3 regions of the Pseudomonas sp. AN-1 genome follow, and region 1 is predicted to be linked to each of the others. Evidence: predicted binding sites of a transcription regulator. Region 1 holds the regulator's gene; each other region holds the start of a gene.
The links. The regulator sigma-54, encoded in region 1, starts transcription at its own class of promoters, with help from an activator protein. The targets are predictions, from matches to a motif close to ANTGGCATNNANNTTGCTNT.

Region 1 (4,212 bases):
TTGTCCTCAAGTACGGCCAGGGCGGTGCTCTTGCCCGAGCCGGAGCGGCCGCTGACGATCACCAGGCGCATGGCTCAGCGTCCGTCCACGGTATCGAGCACCACCTGGTAGAGGTCGAATCCATCCCTGGCCTGGCGCAGGCGCTCTCGCACGTCGGCACGGTCGAGCAGGCCGGCGATCTGGCGCAGCAGCTCGAGGTGTTCCTCGGTGGCGGTTTCCGGCACCAAGAGGACGAACAGCAGGTCCACCGGCGCGCCGTCGAGGGCGTCGAAGTCTACCGGGGCATCCAGGCGCAGCAGGGCGCTGACCGGCACCGAGCAGCCGGCCAGGCGGCAGTGGGGGATGGCGATGCCATTGCCGAAGCCGGTGGAGCCGAGCTTCTCGCGGGCCACCAGGCTTTCGAAGATGTCATGTGCGTCGAGCCCGGGAATGTCCCGGGCTACGAGGTTGGCGATCTGCTCGAGAACGCGCTTCTTGCTGCCTCCCGGCACGTTCACCTGGGAACGGCCGGGGGTCAGGATGTGCTCTAGTCGAATCATCGGGGAATGATCAGCGGGCAGCGGCGCCCTGTTCGCGTTCGATCTGTTTTTCCTTGTGCTTGATCAGCTGGCGGTCCAGCTTGTCGGCCAGCAGGTCGATGGCGGCGTACATGTCCTCGTGCTCGGCGTTGGCGACCACTTCGCCGCCGGCAATATGCAGGGTCGCTTCGATCTTCTGCTTCAGTTTCTCCACCTGCATGATCACCTGGACGTTGGTGATCTTGTCGAAATGGCGCGCCAGGCGCTCGAATTTCTCGTTGACGTAGTCACGCAGAGTGTCGGTCACTTCCAGGTGTTGGCCACTGATATTGACTTGCATACCGCTTCTCCTTATTACCTACGTTGCTGGCGGGATATTCCCCGCCACCTGAATTCTGCTGCTCGAACGCTACACCAGTCGCTTGCGCTCGCTGGAGGGTGCAATGCCGAGGGACTCCCGGTATTTGGCGATGGTCCGGCGGGCCACTTGAATCCCCTGCTCTTCCAGTAAACCAGCGATCTTGCTGTCACTCAATGGCTTTTTCGGGTTTTCCGCCGCCACCAGTTTCTTGATGATGGCGCGGATCGCCGTCGACGAGCATTCGCCGCCCTCGGCGGTGCTGACGTGGCTGGAGAAAAAGTACTTGAGTTCGTAGATGCCGCGCGGGGTGTGCATGTACTTCTGCGTGGTGACCCGCGAGATGGTCGACTCGTGCATGCCCACCGCCTCGGCGATGTCGTGCAGCACCAGCGGCTTCATCGCCTCCTCGCCGTACTCGAGAAAGCCGCGCTGCTGCTCGACGATCTGGGTGGCGACCTTCATCAGCGTCTCGTTGCGGCTGAGCAGGCTCTTGATGAACCAGCGCGCTTCCTGCAGCTGGTTGCGCATGTAGGTGTTGTCGGCGCTGGAGTCGGCGCGGCGTACCAGGCCGGCATAGTGCGGGTTGACCCGCAGGCGCGGCATGGCGTCGGGGTTGAGCTCGACCAGCCAGCGCTCGTTGTCCTTGCGCACGATCACGTCGGGGACCACGTACTCGGCCTCGCCGGCCTCGATCTGTGCGCCGGGACGCGGGTTGAGGCGCTGGATCAGCTCGACCACCTGGCGCAGCTCGTCCTCCTTCAGGCGCAGGCGCCGCATCAGCTGGGCGTAGTCGCGGCTGCCGAGCAGGTCGAGGTGGTCGCGGGCGACGCGGCGCGCCTCGTCCAGCCAGGGGGTGTCGGCTGGCAGCTGCTTCAGCTGCAGCAGCAGGCACTCGCTGAGGTCGCGTGCGCCGATGCCCAGTGGCTCGAACTGCTGCACGCGGTGCAGGACCATTTCCACCTCGTCCAGCTCGATGCCCAGTTCAGGGTCGAGGGAGTCGAGGATCTCCTCGAGGCTTTCCTCGAGATAGCCGTCGTTGTTGATGGCGTCGATGATCGACATGGCGATCAGCCGGTCGCTGTCGCTCATCGGCGCCAGGTTGAGCTGCCAGAGCAGGTGGCTGTGCAGGCTCTCGCCGGAGGAGGTGCGGGCGGTGAAGTCCCACTCGTCGTCCTCGCTGCTCGGCAGGCTGCTGGCGCTGGTCTGGTAGATGTCCTCCCAGGCGGTATCCACCGGCAGCTCGCTGGGGATGCGCTCCTCCCACTGGCCCTCGTCGAGACTGTCGGGGTCGCGCTCGGTGGTGGCGACCGTGCTGTCGTGGCTGGCGCCGGAGGAGGGGCCTTCGCTCTCCGCCAGCGGGTCGCTGCTGTCGAAGTCGTCGCCGTCTTCCTGTCGCTCGAGCATCGGGTTGGAGTCGAGGGCTTCCTGGATTTCCTGCTGCAGGTCGAGGGTCGACAGCTGGAGCAGACGAATGGCTTGTTGCAGCTGCGGTGTCATCGTCAGCTGCTGGCCCATCTTGAGGACTAGCGAGTGTTTCATGGCTTGGGAGTTGGCACCTTGGGTCTGCCAGCGCCTGCGCGCTGTCCACTGCTGGGCGCCGGGGCGCCGCGGTTAGCAAATTATATGCCCGATATTTGCGGCTTTGCCTAGGCTTGACAGTCGCCCGAAAAGGCGCAGTCGGGTGGGGGCGCCCGGCAGAGGGCGGGCGCGGACGGGGTGCGCTGCCGGCGGCCTACAGGCGGAACTCGTGGCCCAGGTAGACGTCCTTGACCAGCTGGTTGGCGAGGATGCTCTCGGCATCGCCTTCGGCGATCAGCTGGCCGGCATTGACGATGTAGGCGGTCTCGCAGATGTCCAGGGTCTCGCGCACGTTGTGATCGGTGATCAGCACGCCGATGCCGCGTTCCTTGAGGTGGTGGATGATCTGCTTGATGTCGCCCACCGAGATCGGGTCGACCCCGGCGAAGGGTTCGTCGAGGAGGATGAACTTGGGATCGCTGGCCAGGGCGCGGGCGATCTCCACCCGGCGGCGTTCGCCGCCGGACAGGCTCATGCCCAGGCTGTCGCGGATGTGGCTGATGTGGAACTCCTGCAGCAGGCTTTCCAGCGCCTCGCGCCGTGCGGCGCGGTCGAGGTCCTTGCGCGTCTCGAGGATGGCCATGATGTTGTCGGCCACCGTCAGCTTGCGGAAGATCGACGCCTCCTGCGGCAGGTAGCCGATGCCGGCGCGGGCGCGGCCGTGCATCGGCAGGTGGGTGACGTCCTGCTCGTCGATCAGCACGCGACCCTGGTCGGCATGCACCAGGCCGACGATCATGTAGAAGCAGGTGGTCTTGCCGGCGCCGTTGGGGCCGAGCAGGCCGACGATCTGCCCGCTGTCGATCGACAGGCTGACGTCGCGCACCACGGCGCGTCCCTTGTAGCTCTTGGCCAGGTGCTGGGCGATCAGGGTGCTCATGGGGTGTTCTGCTCCGGCTCGGCCTTCTTGCGCGGCTGGATGACCATGTCGATGCGCGCGCGCGGCGTGGTCACCTTGCTGCCGGTGGCGCGCCCGGCGTTGACGATCTGGCGCTGGGTGTCGTAGACGATCTTCTCGCCTTCGAAGGTGTTGCCTTCCTGGACCACCTTGGCCTGGTCGATCAGCACGATGCGCTCGTTGGCGGCGAAGTACTGGATGGTCAGGCCGTAGGCCTTGACCAGCGGCTTGTCGGCGGCCGGCTGCTGCTCGTAGTAGGCCGGCTTGCCGGTCGCGGTGAACACCTCGATGTCGCCGCTCTTGTCCTGGGTGATGGTCACGGTGTCGCCGGTGATCTTCAGGCTGCCCTGGGTGATCACCACGCCGCCGCGGTACACGGCGACGCCCTGGGCGTCGTCCAGCTCGGCGCTGTCGGCCTGCACGCGGATCGGCTGGTTGCGGTCGCTCGGCAGGGACCAGGCCGGCGCGCCGGCCAGCAGGATGCCCAGACCGAAGAGGAGGGGAAGGGGGTTAGCGAACCTCATGCTGTCCTCGCACATTGGATTTCAGGAGCATCCGGCTTTCGTTGAGATAGGCCTGCAGGCCGGAGGCGGTGGTCACGCCGTTGGCGGCCTCGATACGCACCGGCTGGGACGTCTCGGCGTACTCCCGCTCGGGAAACACGCTCAGACGGGATGTGGTGAGCAGGATGGGGCGGCCCTTGGCGTCGCTGCGCTCCACGCGCACGCCGTCGAGCAGGTCGACCTGCACGCCGCCGGGCGACACCTCGCCGCGCTCGCTCAGCACGTGCCAGGGGTAGGCGCTGCCGCGGTACAGGCGCAGTTCCGGGCGGGTCAGGCGGGTGACGTCGCTGCTCT
Region 2 (4,212 bases), 780 kb from region 1:
TTGGTGTTGACGAAGGCCGAGGCGACCGCGTTGGCGTTCTCGATGCTGCTGATGGCGAGCTGCGAGCCGCCGTTGAAGCCGAACCAGCCGAACCACAGGATCAGCGCGCCCAGGGTCGCCAGCGGCAGGTTGGCGCCGGGGATGGCGTTGACCTGGCCGTTGGCGCCGTACTTGCCGCGCCGCGCGCCGAGCAGCAGGACGCCGGCCAGGGCCGCGGTGGCGCCGCACAGGTGCACCACGCCGGAACCGGCGAAGTCGAGGAAGCCGGCCTGGTTGAGGAAGCCGGTGCCCCACTTCCAGTAGCCCTGGACCGGGTAGATGAAGCCGGTCATCACCACCGCGAAGGCGAGGAAGGCCAGCAGCTTCATGCGCTCGGCCACCGCACCGGAGACGATCGACATGGCGGTGGCGACGAACACCACCTGGAAGAAGAAGTCGGCGCGTTTGGCGTAGGCGGGGGCGTCGTCGCCGCCGGCGGCGACCAGGTCGACGGCGTGCTCGTCGCCGATCAGGAAGCCCAGGCTCGGCAGGAAGCCGCCTTCGGGGCTGGAGTACATGATGTGGTAGCCGACCAGCAGGTACATCACGCAGGCCACGGCGTACAGGGTGACGTTCTTGGTGAGGATCTCGGTGGTGTTCTTGGCGCGCACCAGACCGGCCTCGAGCATCGCGAAGCCGGCGGCCATCCACATGACCAGGGCGCCGCAGAGCAGCAGGTAGAAGGTGTCCAGCGCATACTGGAGCGGAATCAGAGCATTGGTATCCATGACAAAAGCCTTTTGCCGGGGGCGCTGGCGCGCCGCTGGGCGGGCGCCCGGTTTCCCGGGCGCCCGCTACGTCCTCAGAGGTTGTAGCCGCGCTCGTTGTGCTCGGACAGGTCGAGACCGACGGTCTCCTGCTCCTCGCTGACGCGCAGACCGACGACCATGTCGACCACCTTGAGGATCACGAAGGTGACGATGGCGGTGTAGACCACGGTGAACAGCACGCCCTTGAGCTGGATCCACAGCTGCAGGCCGATGTTCTCCACCTCGCCGAAGCCGCCCAGGGCCGGTGCCGCGAAGGCGCCGGTGAGGATGGCGCCGACGATGCCGCCGACGCCGTGCACGCCGAAGGCGTCCAGCGAATCGTCGTAGCCGAGCTTGCGCTTGAGGCTGGTGGCGCAGAAGAAGCACACCACGCCGGACACCAGGCCGATCACCAGGGCGCCCGCCGGACCGGCGGTGCCGGCGGCCGGGGTGATGGCGACCAGGCCGGCGACCACGCCGGAGGCGATGCCCAGCGCGCTGGGTTTGCCGTGGGTGAGCCACTCGGCGAACATCCAGGCCAGCGCGGCGGCGGCGGTGGCGATCTGGGTCACCAGCATGGCCATGCCGGCGGTGTCGTTGGCGGCGATCGCCGAGCCGGCGTTGAAGCCGAACCAGCCGACCCACAGCATGGCGGCGCCCATCAGGGTGTAGCCGAGGTTGTGCGGCGCCATGTGGGTGGTCGGGTAGCCCTTGCGCTTGCCCAGCACGATGCAGGCCACCAGGCCGGCGATACCGGCGTTGATGTGCACCACGGTGCCGCCGGCGAAGTCGAGCACGCCCCAGTCCCACATCAGCGCGCCGTCACCGGCCCACACCATGTGCGCGATCGGCGCGTAGACCAGGGTGAACCACACGGTCATGAAGATCAGCATGGCGGAGAACTTCATGCGCTCGGCGAAGGCGCCGACGATCAGCGCCGGGGTGATGATCGCGAAGGTCATCTGGAAGGTGACGAACACGCTTTCCGGGAAGGCGCCGATCAGGGCCTCCTTGGTCAGCTTGCCGAGGAACAGGTTGGAAAGGCCACCGACGAAGGAGCTGAAGTTGGTCACTCCAGCCTCCATGCCGGTGGTGTCGAAGGCCAGGCTGTAGCCGTAGACGAACCAGAGGATGCTCATCAGGCCGGTGATGGCGAAGCACTGCATCATCACCGAAAGAATGTTTCTGGAGCGGACCATGCCGCCATAGAACAGGGCCAGACCGGGAATGGTCATGAACAGGACCAGAGCCGTGGCGGTCAGCATCCAGGCTGTGTCGCCGCTGTTCAGGGTCGCTCCTTCGGCCGCCAGGGCCAGGCCCGGGCTGACGACAGACAATAGGGCTCCTAGCCCTGCGATCTTGCGCAGAGTCATGTGTTACTCCTGGGGCGTTGGGGTTCGGTGGAGTAGTAGGTAGCGCGGTGCGGTTAGATCGCGTCGGTGCCGGTTTCGCCGGTACGGATGCGGATGGCCTGCTCCAGGTTGACCACGAAGATCTTGCCGTCACCGATCTTGCCGGTGTTGGCCGCCTTGGTGATGGCGTCGATGACCGAGTCCAGCTGGTCGTCGGCGACGGCCACCTCGATCTTCACCTTGGGCAGGAAGTCGACGACGTATTCGGCGCCGCGATACAGCTCGGTGTGGCCCTTCTGACGGCCGAAGCCCTTGACCTCGGTGACGGTAATGCCCTGCACGCCGATTTCCGACAGCGACTCGCGCACGTCGTCGAGCTTGAACGGCTTGATGATGGCGGTGACTAGCTTCATGAAAGTTTCTCCCGTAATGGTGGACTTGCCCCAGGAACAACGAACCCATGACAAGTCTAAGCGCAGAGTCCGACGTTTGTAACAGGTGGCAGACGCCGCGCAGGCTGGATTCAACGTCGGCCGGCGGCTGCTGGCGAAGCACTCCCCTGCCTCGCCCTGCCCGACGCTCTTGCACCCGGGCACCGGCTGTACAGGCATAAGCAGAATCCTTGCCAGCTTTTCGCATTTGCTGTTTTTTCAGGGAGTTATCCCGCCACCCGGGCGCGCCAGGGGGGCCGCCGCCGTTTTTTGCACCATAACGGTGCGAAACGCCCGCAGCGAAGGGCAAAAAACGCCCAGCGCGCCACCATTCCCTCAGCGGAACGCACCATGGAAGTGCGCAACCGGCGCGCCGCCACGCACCCCTCTGGAACGTCGCTGCCCTGCGCGCACGTCGCAGGTGCGACGACGCCTTTGCTAGACTGGCCGCTCCCGTTGATGGAAGACCGCCATGCTGCCGCCCAAAGCCGTTCTCGACCTTCTCGCCAGCCAGACCAGCCGCCTGTTCGGCGCCGACTCGCCGCTGCCGCGCCCCGAACTGGAGGCCCAGTTCAAGGCCCTGCTGCAGGGCGCCTTCGCCAGACTCGACCTGGTCGGCCGCGACGAATTCGACGCGCAGATGGCGGTGCTGGCCCGCACCCGCGCACGCCTGGAGGCCCTCGAGGCCCGGGTCGCCGAACTGGAAGCCCGCCTGGAGCCGCCGCAGCCGTAAGCGCCGCCCCGGGACACCCGATCAAGGAGCGATCATGTCCCTCGCCATCGTCCACAGCCGTGCCCAGCTCGGCATCGACGCCCCCGCCGTCAGCGTCGAGGCCCACCTGGCCAACGGCCTGCCCTCGCTGACCCTGGTCGGTCTGCCGGAAACCGCCGTGCGCGAAAGCAAGGACCGCGTGCGCAGCGCGATCCAGAGTTGCGGCTTCGACTACCCCAGCCGGCGCATCACCCTCAACCTGGCCCCCGCCGACCTGCCCAAGGACGGCGGCCGCTTCGACCTGGCCATCGCCCTCGGCATCCTCGCCGCCAGCGGCCAGTTGCCCGCCGCCAGCCTGGAAAACCTCGAGTGCCTCGGCGAGCTGGCCCTCTCCGGTGCCCTGCGCGCCGTGCGCGGCGTGCTGCCGGCGGCGCTGGCCGCCCGCGCCGCCGGGCGCGCCCTGCTGGTGCCGCGCGCCAACGCCGAGGAGGCCGCGCTGGTCTCGGGACTGACCCTGTACGCCGCCGAGCACCTGCTGGAAGTGGCCGCCCACCTGGCCGGGCACAGCCCGCTGGCGCCCTGGACCGCCCGCGGCCTGCCGCCCCCTGCACCGATACGGGGCGACATCGCCGAGGTGCAGGGCCAGCTGGCCGCCAAGCGCGCCCTGCTGGTGGCCGCCGCCGGCCGGCACAATCTCCTGCTGAGCGGAGCGCCCGGCACCGGCAAGACCCTGCTGGCCAGCCGCCTGCCCGGCCTGCTGCCGCCGCTGACCGAGGCCGAGGCGCTGGAGGTGACCGCCATCCACTCGGTGGCCGGCCTGGCGCCGCAGGGCGGCTGGCCGCAGCGGCCGTTCCGCCAGCCGCACCACAGCGCCTCCGGGCCGGCGCTGGTCGGCGGCGGCACGCGCCCCAAGCCCGGCGAGATCAGCC
Region 3 (4,212 bases), 920 kb from region 1:
CTGGCCAAGGGCGAAGCCACCTCCCCGCTGCTCTCCAAGACCCGCGCCGTCGAGCTGCTGGGCACCATGCAGGGCGGCTACAACATCGCCACCCTGGTCGAGCTGCTGGACAACGCCGAGCTGGCCAACGCCGCCGCCGAACAGCTCAAGCACACCCTGCTGATGTTCGATGCCTTCCACGACGTCGCCGAGCGCGCCAAGAAGGGCAACGAAGCCGCCAAGGCAGTGCTGGCCTCCTGGGCCGAAGGCGAGTGGTTCACCAGCCGCCCGGCCGTCGCCGAGAAGATCACCCTGACCGTGTTCAAGGTGACCGGCGAAACCAACACCGACGACCTGTCCCCGGCTCCGGATGCCTGGTCGCGCCCGGACATCCCGCTGCACGCCCTGGCCATGCTGAAGATGGCCCGCGACGGCATCAACCCGGACGTTCCGGGTTCGGTCGGCCCGATCAAGCAGATGGAAGAGCTGAAGGCCAAGGGCTACCCGGTCGCCTACGTCGGCGACGTGGTCGGCACCGGCTCCTCGCGCAAGTCCGCCACCAACTCCGTGCTGTGGTTCTTCGGTGACGACATCCCGAACGTGCCGAACAAGCGCGCCGGCGGCTTCTGCTTCGGCACCAAGATCGCCCCGATCTTCTACAACACCATGGAAGACGCCGGCGCCCTGCCGATCGAATTCGACTGCACCAACCTGGCCATGGGCGACGTCATCGACGTGTACCCGTACGCCGGCAAGGTCTGCAAGCATGGCACCGAAGAAGTCATCACCACCTTCGAACTGAAGACCGAAGTGCTGCTGGACGAAGTCCGCGCCGGCGGCCGCATCCCGCTGATCATCGGCCGTGGCCTGACCGAGAAGGCCCGTGCCGAGCTGAGCCTGGCGCCGTCCACCCTGTTCAAGAAGCCGGTCGCTCCGGCCGACAGCGGCAAGGGCTTCACCCTCGCCCAGAAGATGGTCGGCCGCGCCTGCGGTCTGCCGGAAGGCCAGGGCGTGCGTCCGGGCACCTACTGCGAGCCGAAGATGACCACCGTCGGCTCCCAGGACACCACCGGCCCGATGACTCGCGACGAGCTGAAGGACCTAGCCTGCCTGGGCTTCTCCGCCGACCTGGTGATGCAGTCCTTCTGCCACACCGCCGCCTATCCGAAGCCGATCGACGTCAACACCCACCACACCCTGCCGGACTTCATCATGAACCGCAGCGGCGTGTCCCTGCGTCCGGGCGACGGCATCATCCACAGCTGGCTGAACCGCATGCTGCTGCCGGACACCGTCGGTACCGGTGGTGACTCGCACACCCGCTTCCCGATCGGCATCTCCTTCCCGGCCGGTTCCGGCCTGGTGGCCTTCGCCGCCGCCACCGGCGTCATGCCGCTGGACATGCCGGAATCCGTGCTGGTGCGCTTCAAGGGCAAGATGCAGCCGGGTATCACCCTGCGTGACCTGGTGCATGCCATCCCCTACTACGCGATCCAGGCTGGCCTGCTGACCGTCGAGAAGAAGGGCAAGAAGAACATCTTCTCCGGCCGTATCCTCGAGATCGAAGGTCTGGAAGGCCTGACCGTCGAGCAAGCGTTCGAACTGTCCGACGCCTCCGCCGAGCGTTCGGCTGCCGGTTGCACCATCAAGCTGCCGGAAGACGCCATCGCCGAGTACCTGAAGTCGAACATCACCATGCTGCGCTGGATGATCGGCGAAGGCTACGGCGACGCCCGTACCCTGGAGCGTCGTGCCCAGGCCATGGAAGCCTGGCTGGCCGATCCGCAGCTGCTGTCCGCCGATGCCGACGCCGAATACGCCGCCGTCATCGAGATCGACCTGGCCGAGATCAAGGAGCCGGTTCTCTGCGCTCCGAACGACCCGGACGACGCTCGCCTGCTGTCCACCGTTGCCGGTCAGAAGATCGACGAGGTGTTCATCGGCTCCTGCATGACCAACATCGGTCACTTCCGCGCTGCCGGCAAACTGCTGGACAAGGTCAAGGGTGGCATTCCGACCCGTCTGTGGCTGGCTCCGCCGACCAAGATGGACGCCCACCAGCTGACCGAGGAAGGCTACTACGGCATCTACGGCAAGGCTGGCGCGCGCATGGAAATGCCGGGCTGCTCGCTGTGCATGGGTAACCAGGCTCGCGTACAGACCGGCTCCACCGTGGTTTCCACCTCGACCCGTAACTTCCCGAACCGCCTGGGCGACGCTACCAACGTGTTCCTGGCTTCTGCTGAGCTGGCGGCTGTCGCCTCCATCCTCGGCAAGCTGCCGACCGTCGAGGAGTACATGGAATACGCGAAGAACATCGACAGCATGGCTGCCGACGTCTACCGCTACCTGTCCTTCGACCAGATGGCCGAGTACCGCGATGCTGCGGCCAAGGCCAACATCCCGGTGCTGCAGGCCTGAGCCCGGTAAGCGCTAGATCGCTGTAGGAAGAAGCCCCGCCCCGTGCGGGGCTTTTTCTTTTCTACCCGCCATGTGGCACAGCGCTTGCTTCGTCGTGACCATCCGAACGCTCCAACGGCGGAGCCGTTCCCCGACAATGGCGTCGTACCCGACTGTCGCCCAGAGCGATGGCCGGTACGGCGCTTTTTTGTGCAGCGATGGAACACACGCGATGACCGACCACCACGCAACGCCACGCCCCGACGCCCTGGCCTGGGTCGCCGGCTCCGATGCCCCGGAAAAGAACGTCCTCGAACTCGGCTTCATGGCCCTGGCCGACTCGGCGCCGCTGATCGTCGCCGCCACCCAGGGCTTCGCCCAGCCCTACGGCCTGACCCTCAACCTGCGCCGCCAGGCCTCCTGGGCCGGCCTGCGCGACAAGCTGCTCGGCGGCGAACTGGATGCCGCGCAGATGCTCTACGGCCAGGTCTACGGCATCCACCTCGGCCTCGGCAGCCCGATCACGCCCATGGCCATCCTCATGGGCCTGAACCAGAACGGCCAGTCGATCACCCTGAGCCAGGCCCTGCGCGCGGCCGGCGTGACCGACGGCGAGGCGCTGCGCGCACGCACGCACCAGAGCGGTGCGCGCCTGACCCTCGCCCACACCTTCCCCACCGGCACCCACGCCCTGTGGCTGTACTACTGGCTGGCCAGCCAAGGCATCCATCCGCTCGCCGACGTGCACAGCGTGGTGGTGCCGCCGGCGCAGATGGTCGCCCACCTGCGCGCCGGGCGCATCGACGGCTTCTGCGCCGGCGACCCCTGGGGCGCCCACGCGGTGGACGAGAACCTCGGCTTCACCGTCGCCACCAGCCAGTCGATCTGGCCGGATCACCCGGAGAAGGTGCTCGGCGTCACCCGCGCCTTCGTCGAAGAGTGCCCCAACAGCGCCCGCGCCCTGACCATGGCCCTGCTCGAGGCCTGCCGCTTCATCGACGCCAGCGTGGAAAACCGCCGCAGCACCGCCCAGCTGCTCAGCGCTGCCGAGTACGTCAACGCGCCGGTGGCCACCCTCGAGCCGCGCTTTCTCGGCCACTACCAGGACGGCCTCGGCCACGCCTGGCTGGACGCCCACCCGCTGCGCTTCTTCGCCGACGGCGCGGTGAACATGCCCTACCTGTCCGACGGCATGTGGTTCCTCACCCAGCTGCGCCGCTGGGGTTTGCTGCGCGACGATCCGCAGTACCATGAACTGGCCGGCCAGGTGCACCAGCTCGCGCTGTACCGCGAGGCCGCCGATGCGTTGGGCATCGCGATACCCGAGACCCTGCGCCGCTCGACCCTGCTGGACGGCAGGGTCTGGGACGGCAGCGATCCGGCCGGCTACGCGCGCAGCTTCGAACTGCACGCGCTGGCCGAACGCCAGAAGCTGGCCCTCTGATAGCGGGAGACATGTCCATGCTGCGCATCCTCCTGATCAACGACACCGCGAAGAAGGTCGGCCGCCTGAAGAGCGCGCTGAACGAAGCCGGCTTCGAGGTGATCGACGAATCCGGGCTGACCGTCGACCTGCCGGCGCGGGTGGCCGCCGTACGCCCCGACGTGATCCTGATCGACAGCGAATCGCCCGGCCGCGACGTGATGGAGCAGGTCTGCCTGCTCAGCCGCGACCAGCCGCACCCCATCGTCATGTTCACCGACGAGCACGACCCCGGCGTGATGCGTCAGGCGATCCGCTCCGGGGTCAGCGCCTACATCGTCGAGGGCATCCACGCCCAGCGCCTGCAGCCGATCCTCGACGTGGCCATGGCCCGCTTCGAGAGCGACCAG

Region 2: the regulator sigma-54 is predicted to act here: its motif matches at 2,751-2,770, upstream of glnK (P-II family nitrogen regulator).
Region 3: the regulator sigma-54 is predicted to act here: its motif matches at 2,472-2,491, upstream of SK095_RS02105 (CmpA/NrtA family ABC transporter substrate-binding protein).

What each region holds. Positions count from the first base shown of each region.
Region 1 is NZ_CP139195.1:4,135,473-4,139,684, forward strand. It holds gene rapZ (RNase adapter RapZ) at 1-71, opposite strand, end outside; gene ptsN (PTS IIA-like nitrogen regulatory protein PtsN) at 75-539, opposite strand; gene hpf (ribosome hibernation-promoting factor, HPF/YfiA family) at 550-858, opposite strand; gene SK095_RS19380 (RNA polymerase factor sigma-54) at 928-2,418, opposite strand; gene lptB (LPS export ABC transporter ATP-binding protein) at 2,612-3,337, opposite strand; gene lptA (lipopolysaccharide transport periplasmic protein LptA) at 3,334-3,879, opposite strand; gene lptC (LPS export ABC transporter periplasmic protein LptC) at 3,866-4,212, opposite strand, start outside.
Region 2 is NZ_CP139195.1:3,359,323-3,363,534, reverse strand. It holds gene SK095_RS15830 (ammonium transporter) at 1-767, opposite strand, end outside; gene SK095_RS15825 (ammonium transporter) at 842-2,161, opposite strand; gene glnK (P-II family nitrogen regulator) at 2,215-2,553, opposite strand; gene SK095_RS15815 (accessory factor UbiK family protein) at 3,044-3,304, shown strand; gene SK095_RS15810 (YifB family Mg chelatase-like AAA ATPase) at 3,339-4,212, shown strand, end outside.
Region 3 is NZ_CP139195.1:448,402-452,613, reverse strand. It holds gene acnB (bifunctional aconitate hydratase 2/2-methylisocitrate dehydratase) at 1-2,400, shown strand, start outside; gene SK095_RS02105 (CmpA/NrtA family ABC transporter substrate-binding protein) at 2,612-3,823, shown strand; gene SK095_RS02100 (ANTAR domain-containing response regulator) at 3,841-4,212, shown strand, end outside.